One region of the Pseudomonas sp. F3-2 genome, then DNA from elsewhere that is predicted to be linked to it. Evidence: riboswitches for the same ligand, from Rfam matches in the RefSeq annotation. Region 1 holds a riboswitch; the other holds the start of a gene.

Region 1 (3,403 bases):
GGTGGCAAGATCATCGTCTACAGCGGACTGATCGATACGCTCAAGCTGAGCGACGACGAGCTGGCGGCGGTCATGGGGCATGAAATTGCTCACGCTCTGCGCGAGCACGGACGTGAAGCCATGTCCAAGGCGTACGGCATTCAAATGGCCAAACAGGGCGCCGGTACGCTGCTGGGATTGGGCCAGGACAGCCTGGCGCTGGCCGACACGGTCGTCAATTACAGCCTGACCCTGCCGAACAGCCGCGCCAACGAAAACGAAGCCGACCTGCTGGGGCTGGAGCTTTCAGCCCGTGCCGGTTACAACCCCAACGCCGCGATCACCTTGTGGCAGAAGATGCAGTCCCAGGCCGGGGCTTCCCAGCCTGAGTTCATGAGCACGCACCCGGCATCGACCAACCGGATCGCGTCGCTGCAAGCGGCGATCCCCAAGGTCATGCCGCTGTATCAGCAGGCGCCGAAGTCTTGATTCAGCGCTGATCGGGCACACTCTCGCAGGGATGCGGCGTTCGGGTTACACCCAGCCGCTGACCTGCATCGCTTTGTACACCGCCACGATGGCCAGAATGAAGAACGCGCCCGCCGCCAGGCGACGGATCAGGGTCAGCGGCAACTTCTCTGCGGCGAAGTTACCGGCCAGCACCACCGGCACGTTGGCCAGCAGCATGCCCAGCGTGGTGCCCAGAATCACCAGCCACAGATAAGAATATTGCGCCGCCAGCATCACCGTGGCGATCTGCGTCTTATCACCGATCTCAGCCAGGAAGAACGCGATCAGGGTGGTCATGAACGGGCCGAACTTGCGTGCGGTGTTCGCTTCGTCGTCGTCCATCTTGTCCGGCACCAGCGTCCACAGCGCGGTGGCGGTGAAGCTTGCAGCCAGCACCCAGTGCAGCATCGCGTCCGAAAAGAAGCTGCTGAACCAGGCGCCGACGGCACCTGCGGCAGCATGGTTTGCCAGCGTGGCCGCGACGATACCGCCGATGATGGGCCAGGGCTTGCGAAAGCGTGCAGCGAGAATGAGCGCGAGGAGTTGGGTCTTGTCACCGATTTCGGCCAATGCGACGACGGCGGTGGGGACCAACAGGGATTCCAGCATCAGGGGTTTCCTAAGGGGCGGGTCGACACGGCTATGACACGTACAGCCTCCCCGCCCCGGGTCAGGATGTTCGTGTCATAGGTCTTGTCAAACCACCGATCCGTCTGGGGCGGATCTGGGGTCGCACGCACCATGGTCTGTGGACCAAGTATGTTGATGCGCGCCGGACGAGCATGGCGCTCGCGGGAGACTACTCCCCTAGGACGGTGCGGATTCTGCCTACACGCCTTGCGTTCGGCAAGCGGTAATTTTCACGCACGTTTGGCGCGGTAAATCCGGAAACCCTGACCCTCCGACATGATTGCACACGGTCCGAGATGGGCTTCGATAATCGGCTGATAGCGCAGGAAACTGTTGGCTACCAGACGCAGTTCGCCCCCTTTTTTCAGATGTTCGCGCGCTTTTCGCAACAGGTTTTCGGTTGCCGCGTAGTCGGTGTGAACCCCGGTGTGGAAGGGTGGGTTGGTCAGAATTGCATCAAGATGTGCAGGCGCTGCATCAATGCCATCGCCGGTCAGCACCTCAGCTTCAAGGCCATTGGCGGCGAGCGTCAGGCGGCTGCTGGCGGTGGCGAACGCGTCGACGTCGAGCATCGTGACGGTCATGTCCGGATTGCGACGTTTCACCGCAGCCCCCAGTACGCCGGCGCCGCAGCCGAAATCGAGCAAGTGGCCGCTCGGCAGACGGTCGATGTTTTCCAGCAACAGCGCAGAGCCACGGTCCAGTCGCCCATGGCTGAACACGCCGGGCAGGCTGACGACTTTCAGGGGGCCGCCGTCCAGGTCGATGTCGAAGTGCTTCGCCAGGCTGTCGAGCGCAACAGCCTGCGGCGCGTTTTCCACGGTGACCTGCCACAGTTGGCAATGACGAGCGCTGTCGAGCTTGCGCGCCCGCCCGTACGGACTCAATTGCCGGGCTGCCGCTTCGATGCCCGCGCGCTTTTCGCCAACCAGAAACAGCTCGCGACCTTGCAATCTGGACGCCAGTGCGTTGAGTAGATAGTCAGTCAGGTCCTTGGCTTTGGGCAGAAACAGCACAGCGGCTTCGAAAGGTTCGACGGGTGCCTCGGTGCCGAAGTGCGTGCGCCCGGGGAATCGGGTATCCAGCGCCGCAAAATCTCCGGCATGCCAGCTCCAGCCCCGAGCGTTGGGGAGCCTGCCCGGCAGATCATCGGCGGGCAAGCCGGTCAGCAACAAGGAGCCCTGAAACAAATCGGCCTGACGGAGTAACACTTCACTGCGCGGATCCATCTTCGGCTCCTCGAAAAAAGGGCGAAGTTTATCAGGAGAACGCAGCGAAGACAGTGAGCGCCCAGTGAACGGGCAAGTGCGCGCTGCGCGAGGCTGCACGCTCGCGAAGGTGACGTGCCACGTTCAAACCATCAGCCTCGTCGCGATGAAGCTCGCTGCGCCCTGAACGGTGGTGGTCCTCAGCTGACCACACGCAGGGGCTGTCCGGCATAGAACGCCTGAGCGTTTTCATTCACTTGCCCGACGATTCGCTGCCGCGCTTCCTGGCTGCCCCAGGCGCTGTGCGGCGTGATGATCAGCCGTGGAATATCGCCGGACAACAGCGGATTACCATTGACCGGAGGCTCGACGGTCAGCACGTCGGTGGCTGCGCCGCCCAGATGACCGTTGCGCAGGGCGTCGGCCAGCGCCTGCTCGTTGATCAGGCCGCCGCGCGCGGTATTGACGATGAACGCCTTCGGTTTCAGCAGGCTGAGTTCATGGGCGCCAATCATGTCGCGGGTGTGTTCGTTGAGCGGGCAGTGCAGCGTCAGCGCATCCACCTGCGGCAGCAACTCATGCAGCGGCACGCGATCCGGCCGGGCAGGGCGGCCGGGAATCTGTCCCAGGACGACGCGCATCCCGAAGGCTTCCGCCAGTTTCGCCACCGCCCCGCCGAGCTCGCCGTGCCCCAGCAGGCCCAGGGTTTTGCCCTCCAGTTCGACGATCGGGAAATCCAGCAGGCAGAACTGTTTCGATTTCTGCCACTGCCCCTGATGAATCGCTTGTTGGTAATCCGGCAGACGCGTCGCCAGCGCCAGCAGCAACATCAACGTGTGCTGTGCCACCGACGGCGTGCCGTAACCCTGACAATTGCTCACCACGACGCCATGTTCGCGCGCGGCCTGCAGGTCGACATTGTTCACGCCCGTCGCGGTCACCAGCACCAGTTTCAGATCCGGGCACGCGGCAAAGGTCGCGGCGTCGATCATGATCTTGTTGGAAATCGCGACCTGCGCGCCCTGTAACCGCTCGATGACCTGCTCGGGTGTCGTGCTGGCATGCAGTACCAGTTC
Region 2 (3,403 bases), 1.4 Mb from region 1:
GGCCGAAGAACCCGGTATTCCCTGTGGACGCCATCCTGCAACTGCTGAAGAACACGACCGTGCCAGTGCTGCACGTTGGCGGCGACCATGACATCGCCTTCCCGGTCGAAAACTGGCACGCGCTGAGCGGCCAGTTGCCGACCCTGCAACTCATCACTTTCCCGCGCGCCGGACACGGTCCGCAACTCCAGTTTCCCCGCGCCGTGGCACGCCACATCGGCGCATTCGTCGGCTCTGATTCTGAATAAAGGTGACCCATGACAACCTCTCTGACATACCGCGCCATCGTCGCAACCGCCCCTGGCCAACTGGAACTGGTCGAACGGCCGATCCCGGATCCGGGTCGCGGTCAGGTCCGCATTCGTGTTGAAGCCTGTGGCGTCTGCCACTCCGACAGCGCGACAGTGGAAGGCCAGTTCCCGGGCATCAGCTACCCGCGTGTGCCTGGACACGAAGTCGTCGGTCGCATCGATGCACTGGGCGAAGGCGTTCAGGGCTGGAGCGTCGGCCAGCGCGTGGGCGTGGGCTTTCTGGCAGGCGAAGACGGCAGTTGCCCGTCCTGCCGACAGGGCGACCCGGTGAACTGCCATAACCCGGTCATCAGTGGCATCACCGTCGACGGCGGCTACGCCGAAGTGATGCTGGCCGAAGCCCGCGGGCTGGTGGGTGTTCCGGAGGAACTCGACGCCGCCGAAGCCGCGCCGCTGCTGTGCGCTGGCCTGACCACATTCAATGCGCTGCGCAATTCCAAGGCACGGCCGGGTGACGTGGTGGCGATTCAGGGCCTGGGCGGACTGGGTCATCTGGGCGTGCAGTTCGCTCGCAAAATGGGCTTCCACACGGTTGCCGTCGCGCGCGGCGCGGACAAAGCGCACCTGGCGCAGTCGCTGGGTGCACATCAATACATCGACTCCACTCAGGAAAATGTCGCCGATGCGCTGCGCGCGTTGGGCGGCGCGAAGGTGGTGCTGGGCACTGCGCCCAGCGGCAAGGGCATGGCCGAAACGATTTCGGGACTGTCGCCACGTGGGGAACTGATCGTGGTAGCCGTGCCGCCTGATCCGATCACGGTCAACGCCACCGACCTGATCTTCGGCGCGCGTTCCGTCGTCGGCTCGCTGACCGGCACGGTTTCCGACAACGAGCAGACGCTGGCCTTCGCCAGTCTGCAGGCGATCCGGCCAATGATCGAGACGTTCCCGCTCGAGCGGGCTCGCGAAGCCTACGACCTGATGATGTCGGCCAAGGTCCGCCTGCGTGCCGTGCTGGTGATGAACCCGGCCAACGCCTGAACCTCGACGCGCCCGACGCAAACGCCCCGCTCAGCGTTGATCCGCTGGCGGGGCGTTTTTGTTCCAGGGCCGTCGATGCGCAGGGCTTCAAGCTGCCGACAGATGCTCATAAAGAATGGTGGCGCCGACCAACATCAGCACGATGCCGCCGACGATCTCCGCGCGCTTGCCGACGACGTTGCCGAGCACGCGGCCGAGCATCACGCCGATCGTGACCATGACGGTGGTGGCGGCACCGATCGCCAGCGCGGCGACGACAATGTTCACGTTGACGAATGCCAGCCCGACGCCGACCGCCAGTGCATCGATGCTGGTGGCGAATGCCGTGATTGCCAGGATGAAGAACGAGTGCTGGTCGGGCTTTTCCTCTTCGGCCTCTTCGTGTTTGAGACCGTTATAGATCATGTGCAACCCCAGCAGGAGCAGCAGTACGAAGGCGATCCAGTGGTCCCAGTTCTCGACGAAACGGCTCGCGGCCTGGCCGATTCCCCAACCCACGATTGGCGTGATGCCTTCAATCACACCGAAGATAAGGCCGGTGCGCAGTGCTTCGGACAGGCGTGGTTCGTGCAGGCTGGAACCTTTGCCGATCGCGGCTGCGAACGCATCGGTGGACATGGCGAGCGCCAGGAATACGAGGGAAAAAGGATTCACGGTTTACGTCCGGTCGGGCTATGAGTCAACGACGCAACCACACGCCCGGCCTTAGGCATGGATGCATCGTCGGTCTCGCCAACCAAACGGTGTTCGCGCCACGGCTGCTGCCGAGAATGTTGACGCGAACGCTCTGGACGGTGGGTCCAGTGCAGGCTACTCCCCAACGGGGCAGCCACTATAACCAGTCAATGTGAAAAAAATATCAAATCGATTCGTTTATTTTATCGCGGGCCTGCCCGCGCCCTTTTTTCAGTGCCCCGAGGTTCAGCTGGGTGATTCGCACGACGGGTACGCCCTCCCCGTACCAGTCGTGCAAGGCGCGCACCGACTCCGCGCTGAAACGTCAGCCTTTGCGCGCGGCTTCAATCGCGGCAATGTCTATCTTGGTCATCTGCATCATCGCCTTGAAGGCACGGCTGGCCACGGCGGGATCGGGATCGGCAATGGCAGCGGTGAGCACCCGAGGCGTGATCTGCCAGGACAGTCCCCATTTGTCCTTGCACCAGCCGCAGACGCTGGCCTTGCCGCCGTTGCCGACGATGGCGTCCCACAGCCGATCCGTTTCGGCCTGATCCTCGGTCGCGACCTGAAACGAAAACGCCTCGCTGTGAGTGAATTCCGGTCCGCCGTTGAGGCCCAGACACGGGATGTTCATCACCGTGAACTCGACAGTGAGCACGTCACCCTTCTTGCCGGCAGGGAAGTCGTCAGGCGCCAGATACACGGCGCCGACCGCGCTGTCGGGAAAGGTCTGGGCATAGAACCGGGCGGCTTCCTGGGCGTCGCCGTTGTACCAGAGGCAGAGGGTATTTTTATTGTTCATGAGTCGATCTCCGAACAGGGTTGACCTGTCCAGTCTAGCCACGATCAGCAGGCCGATTTACTCAACCTTTACCTGTTCCAGACCTGCGTTTACACGAATCCGGTGTTTCATACGTCTATGGCGAACCCACTTTCTCGCCAAAGGAGACACCCATGCTTTCGAAGATGACCCAAGCCCTGATCCTGTCCGGTTTACTGGTTGCCGCAGGAACGGCATCCGCGAACGAGCGCGATGTGGTCGTGCCCGTCATCGCCGGAGCAGCCGTAGGCGCAGTCCTCGCGACGGTGATTGCCAGTTCCGGCGGCCACTCATCGCACCGTCACGATTACCGGCCACAGCCGCGTTATCAACCGCGCTACCAGCCTGTCGCCTACGTGCCGGTGCAACGCGTGGAATATCGCCGTTTTGCCCCACCGCCGCCCCACGGCTACTACAACCATGGCCATGACCGCGGCTACAACAGGGGATATGACCGCGGCTACGACCACTCGCGTGGTAACGGTCGCTGGTAAATGCATGCGAGGGCCGGCGTCTGCGATGTCACCGGCCTTCGCCCGTTCTTGAATACGCCGAGCGCTGAAAAACCCCGCTGCCACCGCAACGGAACCGTTTCAGCAGGTTAATGGTCAAT

Evidence for each region. Region 1 has a riboswitch for manganese ahead of AAGQ88_RS03765 (TMEM165/GDT1 family protein). Riboswitches for the same ligand answer to the same signal wherever they lie in the genome.
Region 2: it holds a riboswitch for manganese, as region 1 does, so the genes downstream of both, mntP (manganese efflux pump MntP) here and AAGQ88_RS03765 (TMEM165/GDT1 family protein) in region 1, are expected to answer to the same signal.

Annotation. Positions count from the first base shown of each region.
Region 1 covers NZ_CP152388.1:821,259-824,661, forward strand. The annotation lists gene AAGQ88_RS03760 (M48 family metallopeptidase) at 1-468, shown strand, start outside; gene AAGQ88_RS03765 (TMEM165/GDT1 family protein) at 514-1,098, opposite strand; yybP-ykoY riboswitch at 1,189-1,309, opposite strand; gene AAGQ88_RS03770 (class I SAM-dependent methyltransferase) at 1,350-2,348, opposite strand; gene AAGQ88_RS03775 (2-hydroxyacid dehydrogenase) at 2,528-3,403, opposite strand, start outside.
Region 2 covers NZ_CP152388.1:2,204,146-2,207,548, reverse strand. The annotation lists gene AAGQ88_RS10100 (alpha/beta hydrolase) at 1-248, shown strand, start outside; gene AAGQ88_RS10095 (alcohol dehydrogenase) at 258-1,292, shown strand; gene mntP (manganese efflux pump MntP) at 1,380-1,946, opposite strand; yybP-ykoY riboswitch at 1,945-2,118, opposite strand; gene AAGQ88_RS10085 (VOC family protein) at 2,293-2,772, opposite strand; gene AAGQ88_RS10080 (hypothetical protein) at 2,925-3,284, shown strand.